Regions from separate parts of the Catenulispora yoronensis genome, predicted to be linked through region 1. Evidence: riboswitches for the same ligand, from Rfam matches in the RefSeq annotation. Region 1 holds a riboswitch; each other region holds the start of a gene.
What was found. A riboswitch is a leader RNA that binds a small molecule or an ion and turns the genes downstream of it on or off. The one in region 1 is predicted to bind cobalamin.
Positions count from the first base shown of each region.

Region 1 (3,267 bases):
CGCCGGGGTCTTGTCCGGGTCCAGCGCGGCGACGGTCGCGTACTCGTCGAGCAGCTGCTCCAGCTTCGCCAGCTCGCCGTAGGTGTCGGCGCGGGCCATCGGCGGCATCAGGTGGTCGATGATCGTGGCGTGGGCCCGGCGCTTGGCCTGGGTGCCCTCGCCGGGGTCGTTGACGATGAACGGGTAGATCAGCGGCAGCTCGCCGAGGACCGCGTCCGGAGCGCAGGAGCGCGACAGGCCCAGGCCCTTGCCGGGGAGCCACTCCAGCGTGCCGTGCTTGCCGAGGTGCACGACGGCGTCCGCACCGAAGGACTGTTCCAGCCAGCGATAGGCGGCGAGGTAGTGGTGGCTCGGCGGCAGGTCCGGGTCGTGGTAGATCGCGATCGGGTTCTCGCCGAAGCCGCGCGGCGGCTGGATCATCAGCAGGATGTTGCCGAACTGGAGCGAGGCCAGGACGACGTCGCCGGTCTCGCCGTCGACGTAGAGCGAGCCGGGCGGCTCGCCCCAGTGCCGCCGGACGCCCTCCCGAAGGTCGGCCGGGAGCGCCGCGAACCAGGACTCGTACTCGCGCAGCGGGACCCGGGCCGGAGCCGCCGCGAGCTGGTCCTCGGTGAGCCACTCCACGTCGTGGCCGCCGGCGGCGATCAGGCGGTGGATGAGCTCGTCGCCGTCCTCCGGGAAGTCGCCGACGGCGTAGCCGGCCTCGCGCAGCGCCGCGAGGAGGCGGACGGCCGAGGCGGGGGTGTCGAGACCGACCGCGTTGCCGATCCGCGCATGCTTGGTCGGGTAGGACGACAAGACCAGCGCGAGCTTCTTCTCGGCGTTGGGGATCGCGCGGAGAGCGGCGTGGCGATACGCGATGCCGGCCAGACGCTGGGCGCGTTCTTCGTCCGCGACATAGATGGGGATACCCGCTTCGCCCTGCTCCTTGAAGGAGAAGGGGACGGAGATCAAGCGGCCGTCGAACTCGGGGATCGCGACCTGCATCGCGGCGTCCATCGGCGTCAGCGCGGCGTCAGAGTCCTGCCACGCCTCGCGAGAGGTGGTGAGACAGAGTCCTTGGATGATGGGGATGTCCAGGCTCGCGAGGGCGCCGACGTCCCAACTCTCTTCCGAGCCCCCGGCGCTGGCGTCCGCCGCCGTGGTGCCGCCCGCCGCGAGGACGGTGACGATGAGGGCGTCACAGGGGGCGAGCAGGTCTACGAGGCCCTGAGCAGTGGGGTCCGAGAGACCGCGTAGAGAGTTGCAGTAGATGGGCAGCGCCGCCGCGCCCCGGGTTTCGAGAGCTGCGGTAAGGGTGTCGATGAAGGCGGTGTTGCCCGAGAGCTCGTGGGCTCGGTAGAAGATGATGCCCACCGTGGGACGGCGATCATCGGGCGCGGCGGGAGCGCCGTGCACCCCGAACTCCGGCATCGCCGCCGGCGCCTCGAATCCCTCCCCGCCACCGAGCACGGTGTCGGCGAGGAAGGCGGCCAGCTGGCCGAGGTTCCCCGGGCCTCCGGCAGTGAGGTAGTTCAACGTCTCAGCCGCGACGCCGCCCGGCACGGTCGACAGCGCCATCAGCTCCGCGTCCGGCACGGCTTCGCCGCCGAGCACGACGGCCGGAACGCCGCTGGCGGCAACAGCGTCGACGAGCCATTGCCACAGCCGATGCCCGCCGAGCAGGCGCAGCACGACGACGTCGGCGTCGGCGAGCAGCGGCGCCAACGACTCGGCGTCCAGGCGCGCCGGGTTGGCGGTGCGATAGGCCGCGCCGGAGGCGTGGGCGGCCAGCAGCTCGGTGTCGGCGGTGGACAGCAGCAGAACGCGCGCAGGCATGCGGCGGCACTTCCTCTCGCGGAGTCCGCGCTCCGCCTCGGGCCGATGATGACGGACGGCAGGCAGTTCCTGACTTCCGCCTGAAGAGGCGGTCACAGTTGCGGGACAGTGCCCGATTCGCACGGGCTTCCTGGTTCTGACGTCCGGGGACAGTGTGACAGATCGGGGCGGGTGCCTCTATCCGCCAGTACCCGCCTACTGCCTACTACCCCTTCCGCCCCAGTGCCCAAGCCACCCGCACCGCGACCCCCGCCGACACGACCCCCACCACCCCGGACAACGCCGTGGCCCGATGAATGTCGGCCACCCGCGGCGCCCGCCCCGTCCCCATCACGGGCCGGTCCTCGACCACGTCCCCGTACTTGTTGGTCCCGCCGAGCCGCAGCCCCAGCGCGCCGGCGGCGGACGCCTCGCATCGACCGGCGTTGGGACTCGGGTGTCGACCGCCGTCGCGAAGCAGCACCTTGAGAGTCCGCCGAGGGCTCCCGAGGATCGCCGGCGCACTGACCACCGTGGCCGCGCCCGTGAACCTGGCCGGAAGGTAGTTGAGCACATCATCCAACCGCGCGGCGGCCCATCCGAAGTTCAGATACTTCTCGTTCCGGTACCCGACCATCGCGTCGAGCGTGTTCGCCGCCCGATACGCCAGCAGCCCGGGAATCCCCGCCACCGCACCCCACAACAACGGCGCCACCACGGCGTCGGACGTGTTCTCCGCCACGGACTCGACGACCGCCCGCGCGATCTCGTCGGTGTCCAGCTTGCTCGGATCCCGCCCGCACAAATGAGGCAGCCGCTCGCGCGCCGCCTCCACGTCACCCGCGCTGAGCAACGACCCGATCGCCGTCGCCTCCCGCCGCAACGACGTCCCCCCGAGCACCGTCCACGTCGCCAGCGCGGTCAACGCGGCCTGTGTCACCGGCCGCCCGCGCCCCATCCGCTCCGCGACGCCCCCCACGGCAGCAGCGCCCGCCACCAACGCGCCCGCGTACCCGACCCCCGCACCGCGCGAATCGGCATACATCGTCTTTCGCAACGCCGACGCGGCCCGGCCGAACCCCGCCACCGGGTGCCCCCGGCGCGGATCGGCGAAATACCAGTCGGCCGCGAAGCCGAGCGCCAGGCCCACAGCACGGGAAGAAGATCGCATGCGCACAACTTAGCGACGCCGCGCTGCCTACGGCGCGCCGTCGCCGGATTGACGTGACGCGCCGTGACCGGATCGACCCGACCGAATCGACCCGACCGGATTGACGTTGTCAACGGACCCGACAAGCTACATTGACCCCGTGGGAACAGCCTTCCTGCTGCTGTCGGTCTTCCTGGCCTGCGCGGTCGAAGCCGTGGAGGCCCTCACCATCGTGCTCGCCGTCGGTATCACCCGAGGCTGGCGGCCCGCCCTGCAAGGCGTCGCGGCGGGCCTGCTCCTGCTCGCCGTCGTGGTGGCGG
Region 1 is NZ_BAAAQN010000007.1:39,608-42,874, forward strand. Features, by position in the region: gene cobN (cobaltochelatase subunit CobN) at 1-1,818, opposite strand, end outside; adenosylcobalamin (AdoCbl) riboswitch at 1,840-1,977, opposite strand; gene ABD481_RS08065 (cobalamin biosynthesis protein) at 2,024-2,968, opposite strand; gene ABD481_RS08070 (COG4280 domain-containing protein) at 3,108-3,267, shown strand, end outside.

Region 2 (3,267 bases), on a different contig from region 1:
CGCCCCGACCGCCGCCGGCGGCACCGCGCCGAGCACCGCGTTCTGCGCGGCGGGCATTGCGAACGACAAGCCGCAGCCGCCGAGCACCAGCGGCGCGACCAGCACCGCGTAGCCCCGGTCCGGGCCGGCGATCAGCGCGATCCAGCCCATCGCGACCGCGAGCAGCGTGAGCCCGCCGACCAGCAGCGGCCGCTCGCCGACCCGCGGGACCAGGGCGCCGGTGATCGGGGCGATGAGCGTCAGCGTCAGCGTCCACGGGATCAGGCGCAGACCGGTGGCCAGCGGGTCGTAGCCGAGGCCGACCTGGAGATACTGCGTGAGCAGGAACGTGACGCCGACCGTCGTGGCGTACATCAGGAACCCGGCCGCGTTGCCGCCGGAGAACGCCGGGACGCGGAAGAACCGCATCGGCAGCATCGGCGCGTCGACCCGCAGCTCCCAGACGACGAAGGCGACCGCCAGGACGCCGCCCGCCGCCAGCGTGCCGACCGTCTCCGCGCCGGCCCAGCCGACGGCGTTGCCCCGCACCAGGCCCCAGACCAGGCCGAACGCGGCGCCAGTGACGAGGACGAGGCCTGCGACGTCCAGCCGCCGCGCCGGGCCGGTGCTCTCCGCCGTTTTGGCGCGCGCCAGCGGCATCAGCAGCAGCCCGATCGGCACGTTCACCCAGAAGATCCAGTGCCAGTCGAGCCCCTGGGTGATCGCGCCGCCGACCACCGGTCCGCCGACCGTGCCCAGGCCCGTCACGCTGCTGAACGTCCCCAGCGCCTTGGCCCGCTGGCGGCCCGGGAAGGCCACGCTGAGCAGCACCATCGCGTGCGGCATGATCAGCGCCGAGCCGACGCCCTGGACGGCGCGGGCCCCGATCAGCAGCCCGGTGTCCGGGGCGAGCGCGCAGGCCGCCGAGGCGACGGTGAAGATCGCGATGCCGGTGAGGAACATCCGGCGGCGGCCCAGGCGGTCGCCGAGGGCGGAGGCCGGCATCAGCAGCACCGCGAAGCTCAGTGTGAACGCGGTGATCGTCCACTCCAACTCGGCCATCGACGCGCCGAGGTCGAGGCGGATCTTGTTCAGCGCCGTGGTGACGACCAGCATGTCCAGGACCACCATCAGCGAGGCCACCGAGGCCAGGGCGAGGGTCCAGCGCTGGGGCGCGGTCATGCGCGGGGTGGCGGTGTCCGCCGAACCCGCGGCCTCCGCCGCACTCGTTTTTTCCCTGCTCACTCCCGGACCTCCGGTCTCCGCTCGGGGCTTCCCGGCGAAGCACCCGCGGATATGTACCGGCGGCGGAGCCGAAAATCGTCGCGCGCGGCCGACCCGGTGATCGACATCTCTTTGACGCGGTGCGTGCGCGGCCCTACGCTGCCCAAGCAAGGTACTGGGACAGGAAGCCGGTGCAATTCCGGCACGGTCGCGCCACTGTGAGCCCCCTGCTTCGTCGGGCAGTCGAAGCGGGCGGGTGAGTCAGACCCTCCCCGGTCGACCCGCTCCATCGAACAGGGACGCAAGATCCCGAAGGAGGGCTCTCTATGAGCACCATGCCTGTTTCCCCTGCCCCGGCCTCCCCGGTCTCGGTTCCGACGCCGCTGGTGGTCTCCGCGGCCACGGCGCGGCTGTGGATCGGCGGCACGATGCTGTTCGCGCTGCTGGCGTACTACTTCATCGGCGTGGACCAGGGCGCGTTCTCCGTCTTCGGCGGGGACATGCATCTGCACGAGTTCGTGCACGATGCCCGCCACCTGCTCGGCTTCCCCTGCCACTGAGCCGCGAGGGTCAGTGCTCTGATGGAAAAGCGCATCATCGCGCGCGGCCTGCTGGCCGGCGCGCTCGCCGGTCTGCTCGCGTTCCTGTTCGCGCGGGTGTTCGCCGAGTCGGTCATCGACAAGGCGATCGCCTACGAGAGCGGCCGGGACGCGGCGCAGGCCGCGCTGAACCAGGCCGCCGGGTTGCCGGCGGACGCTGCCGATCCGGACCTGTTCAGCCGTACCGTGCAGGCCGATATCGGTATCGGGGTCGGGATGATCGGCTTCGGGGCGGCGATGGGCGGACTGTTCGCGGTCGCCTATCTGCTGTGCCTGGGCCGGGTCGGCCGGATCCAGCCCAAACCGCTGGCGCTGCTGGTGGCGGGGGCCGGGTTCGCCGGGTTCTACCTCGTGCCGTTCCTGAAGTACCCGGCCAACCCGCCGGCGATCGGGCATCCGGACACCATCCGCGCCCGGGGGCTGCTCTATTTGGCGATGGTGGCCTGTTCGCTGGCGTTCCTGTTCGCGGCGGTGTGGGCCGGTCGCCGACTCGCGGCCCGGTTCGGGAACTGGAACGCGACGGTGCTGGCCGCTGTCGGCTTCGCGGCGGCGATCGGCATCGTGATGGCGGTCCTGCCCTCGCTCGGAGAACTGTCGGCGAACGTCCGCGAGTTCGGGCACCACGCGAGCGAGACGCCGCTGCCGCTGACCGACGGCAAGGGCGCGATCGTCTACCCGGGCTTCCCGGCCGACGTGCTGTTCTCGTTCCGGCTCTACTCGATCCTGGCGCAGGCGCTGCTGTGGGGCACCCTCGGCCTGGCCTTCGGGCCGATGGCCGAACGGGTGCTCCGCCCGGCGATGCAGCCCGCGACCGGGACGCCGGGCAACGCCGAGGCCGCCGGGAATGCGGGCGCGATGCCCGCGGCGGTGTGAGGATTGCCGGGTGACGAACGGAGTTCCGGCCCTGGCGCTGGTGAGTGAGGAGCTCGCAGCGCTGGGGCCGTACTTCGGCGCCGCGTTCCACGCCGGCTCGGAGTCGTGCGAGGCGCCGTGGCGTCCCTTCGCCGAGCTGGTCGAGGAGCCGGGGGCGATGGCGGAGCGGGTCGCGGGCGTGCGCGGATACCTGGCGGCCGGCAGCGGACAGGACATTGAGAAGGTCGAGCTGCGAGTCGCGGCTTCCGTGGCGCATTTGGGGCTGGTCGCGCGGGTGATGTCGCCGCTGTTCGGACTGGGTGTGCTGTACGGGTGGCGGGGATCGGTGCGGGCCGGGGACCTGCGATGGCAGCCCGGCTTGGCGAGTACTTTTCCGTTGTCGATCAACGAGGCCGTGGTCGAGGGCCGTCCCGACGGCCGGATCACCGACGGCCGGCCCGACGGCCGGATCACCGACGGCGTGGTCACGGAGTTGGAGACGCTGATGGCGTCGTTCGGCGTCAACCGGCACATCTTGCGAGGGAACGTCGCGTCGGCACTGGTCGGCGCCGGCAAGGCGCTGGCGGCGGCACGGCCGGCACTGAGGGATCGG
Region 2 is NZ_BAAAQN010000050.1:54,926-58,192, forward strand. Features, by position in the region: gene ABD481_RS32845 (MFS transporter) at 1-1,224, opposite strand, end outside; cobalamin riboswitch at 1,334-1,494, shown strand; gene ABD481_RS32850 (CbtB domain-containing protein) at 1,539-1,763, shown strand; gene ABD481_RS32855 (CbtA family protein) at 1,785-2,675, shown strand; gene ABD481_RS32860 ((2Fe-2S)-binding protein) at 2,686-3,267, shown strand, end outside.
Region 2: it holds a riboswitch for cobalamin, as region 1 does, so the genes downstream of both, ABD481_RS32850 (CbtB domain-containing protein) here and cobN (cobaltochelatase subunit CobN) in region 1, are expected to answer to the same signal.

Region 3 (3,267 bases), on a different contig from region 1:
GGACGTCGCGCCGGAACTGGCCGACGACCCGGCGGTGCGCGCGGTGGTGGTGTCGTCCGCGCCGCCCGCCGCGGAGGGCAAGAACCACGCCTTCTGCGTCGGCGTCGACCTGAAGGAGCGCAACCGGATGAGCGACGCCGAACTGGTCGCGACCCGGCCCGCGTTCCGGCGCACCTGGTCGGCGTTCGGCTCGCTGCCGATGCCGGTGATCGCCGCGGTGTCCGGATACGCGCTTGGCGGAGGCTGCGAACTGGCGCTCGGCTGCGATCTGATCGTGGCCGACGACGGCGCGGTGTTCGGGCTGCCGGAGGTCTCGGTCGGCGTGATCCCCGGGGGCGGCGGGACGCAGACGCTGGTCCGGCGGGTCGGGATGAACCGCGCAGCCGACCTGATCTTCACCGCACGGCGCATCGACGCCGACGAGGCTGACCGGTTCGGGATGATCGACCGGCGGGTCGCCGGGACGTCGACGGCGCGCGGGGCGGCTTTGGAGTTGGCGCAGCAGATCGCGAAGAACTCGCCGATCGGGGTGCGGAACGCCAAGCACGCGCTGAAGGTCGGGGCGGATCTGCCGCTGGCCGCCGGGCTCGATGTGGAGGACGGGGCGTGGCGGGCCACGGCGTTCTCGGCGGATCGGGCTGAGGGTGTGCGGGCGTTCGTGGAGAAGCGGAAGCCGGTGTGGCCGTAGGGGAGTTGAGGGGGTCGGGTCGGGCTGGGCCGGTCTGACCTGACCTGATCCGGCCCGACTTGACCTGACCCGGCCCGGCCCGGCCGATGGCTGTGTTCGTCGGGCCGCGTCGGGTTGGATCGGGTCGGATCGGGTTGCATCGGGTTGCATTGCGTTCCGTCGAGTTCCGTCGAGTTGCGCAGATCACCAGTCCGCAGAGCGTTCGGGGTTAGTCGTGGGGCGCTGCGCTTGCTAGCGTCTTCGGTGACGGCGGTGTGCCGTCCACAACGTGTGCAGCGAAGCCGGTGCGAGTCCGGCGCTGTCCCGCAACTGTGAGTTCTCCTTTGGGGAGCGAGCCAGGTCGCCTCATACGGTGTGTCAACGTTCGGCCCTCGCGGTTCGGGGCGGTCCGGCTGTGCACATCACGGTCACCTGGGCCGGCGTGCGCTGTGCGGGTCGCGGATCAGCCGGAGGAGCTGACCTCGTGCATTCTCGTCTGCACAACGCGGCGCGGCATGTCGCCGTCGGTGTCATAGCGGGCTCGGCGCTGCTGGCGGCCGGGTGTTCGTCCTCGAAGTCGACGCCGGCCGCGGGGTCCGGGGCGACCGGGGCCTCGACGTCCGCGTCGAGTGCGGCGTCGAGTGGTTCGTCGAGCGCTTCGTCGAGTGCCTCGGCCGACGCCGCGGTGTTCCCGGCGACCGTCACCGCCAAGAACGGCGCGGTGAAGCTCAGCGCGCAGCCGAAGAAGATCGTGTCCCTCTCGCCGTCGGCGACCGAGGACCTGTTCGCGATCGGCGCCGGCGCGCAGGTGGTGGCGGCCGACGACCAGTCCGACTTCCCCGCGAACGCGCCGAAGACCGCGCTGTCCGGCTTCAAGCCCGACGCCGAGGCGATCGCGAAGTACAACCCGGACCTGGTGGTGGTCGCCGCCGATACCTCGAACATCGTCGAGGCCCTGGGCAAGCTCAACATCCCGGTGCTCTGGTTCGACGCGCCCAACAGCCTGGACGACGCCTACTCCCAGATCACCGCGCTCGGCACCGCGACCGGCCACGCCGGCGCGGCGACCTCCGAGGTCGCGGGCATGAAGGACAAGATCACCGCCGCCCTCGCCGCGACCAAGAAGCCGGCCACCCCGCTGAAGTACTACTACGAGGTCGGCACCCCGGGGAACTACAGCGCCACCTCCAAGACCTTCATCGGCTCCATCCTGACCGGGTTCGGCCTGGCCAACGTCGCCGACGCGGCCGACAAGACCGGCGGCGGCTACCCCCAGCTCAGCGACGAGTACCTGGTGACCGCGGCCCCCGACCTGGTCTTCCTGGCCGACACCAAGTGCTGCCAGCAGACCACCGCCACCGTCACCGCCCGCCCCGGCTGGTCCGCCGTCCCGGCCGTGAAGAACGCCGCCAAGGGCACCATCGTCGGCCTCGACGACGACATCGCCTCCCGCTGGGGCCCCCGCCTGGTCGACCTGGTCCAACAAATCTCCGACGCGGTCAACAAGGCCCAGGGCTGAGCCGCGACGATGGGGCGCGCAGCAACGCCCGGCCCGCTCCCGGCCGACACGACGGCGACGCCGAAGGTGACGCTGTCGGCCGGGAGCGGAGCTGGTGCTGGTCAGGGTGCTGACGCGGCGGTTCCGGGCGGCTTGGCGGCGGCGGAACTGGCTGAGTCGGGCGAGGCTGCTGATGTAGCGGTTCCTGGCAGCTTGGGTGAGGTGCCCGAGCTGGTTGGAGCAGCGGAACCGGGCGGCTTGGCCGCGGTTTCCGAGCTGGCTGGCGGGGCGCAACCGGCTGAGTCGGTCCGGTCGGCGGAGCGGGGTGGATCGGCAGGTTCGGACTCCCCAGCCTCTCGCCGCCGCCTGGCGCGTCCGACCATCGCGGTGCTCGTTGCCGGGGTCGTGCTTCTTGGCTCTGTTCTCGTTGCGAGTCTTGGTGGTGCCGCCGGGCTTCCGGTTGCCGGTACCGTCGCCGCGTTGTTGGACAAGGTGCCGTTTGTGCGGCTTGGGACCGGGCTCACGCCGGTGCAGCAGGGGGTGCTGGATCAGATTCGGTTGCCGCGCGTTGTTCTGGCGACGGTTGTCGGGGCGTTGTTGGCGCAGGCGGGGGCTGCTTATCAGGGGGTGTTCCGTAATCCGTTGTCGGACTCCGGGACTATTGGGGCTTCGGCGGGGGCCGGGATGGCGGCGACGCTGGTCATCGTTTATGGCGGTGGGCCTGAGCACACTGTGGTCGGGATCGGGGCGGTGCCGTTGGCGGCGTTCGTCGGGGGGTTGGCGGGGGTGCTGGCCAGCTATGTGCTCGGGACGTTGGTCGGGCGTGGGGGGACCGCGTCGTTGATCCTGGCCGGGGTGGCGGTCAGTTCGTTCGTCGGGTCGGTGCAGGCGTTCGTCATGCAGAGCAGCAGTGCGGATGTGAAGCAGGTCTATTCGTGGTTGTTCGGCAGCTTCTCGGCTGCCGACTGGGGGTTGGTGCGGTTGGCGCTGCCGTATGCCGCCATCAGTGTCCTGATTGTCACGCTGCATGCCCGGCATCTGGACGTGCTCGCGCTCGGGGACGACGAGGCGGCCACGCTCGGGCTCAATCCGGTGCGGACGC
Region 3 is NZ_BAAAQN010000013.1:8,505-11,771, reverse strand. Features, by position in the region: gene ABD481_RS13250 (enoyl-CoA hydratase/isomerase family protein) at 1-688, shown strand, start outside; cobalamin riboswitch at 913-1,050, shown strand; gene ABD481_RS13245 (ABC transporter substrate-binding protein) at 1,164-2,186, shown strand; gene ABD481_RS13240 (FecCD family ABC transporter permease) at 2,553-3,267, shown strand, end outside.
Region 3: it holds a riboswitch for cobalamin, as region 1 does, so the genes downstream of both, ABD481_RS13245 (ABC transporter substrate-binding protein) here and cobN (cobaltochelatase subunit CobN) in region 1, are expected to answer to the same signal.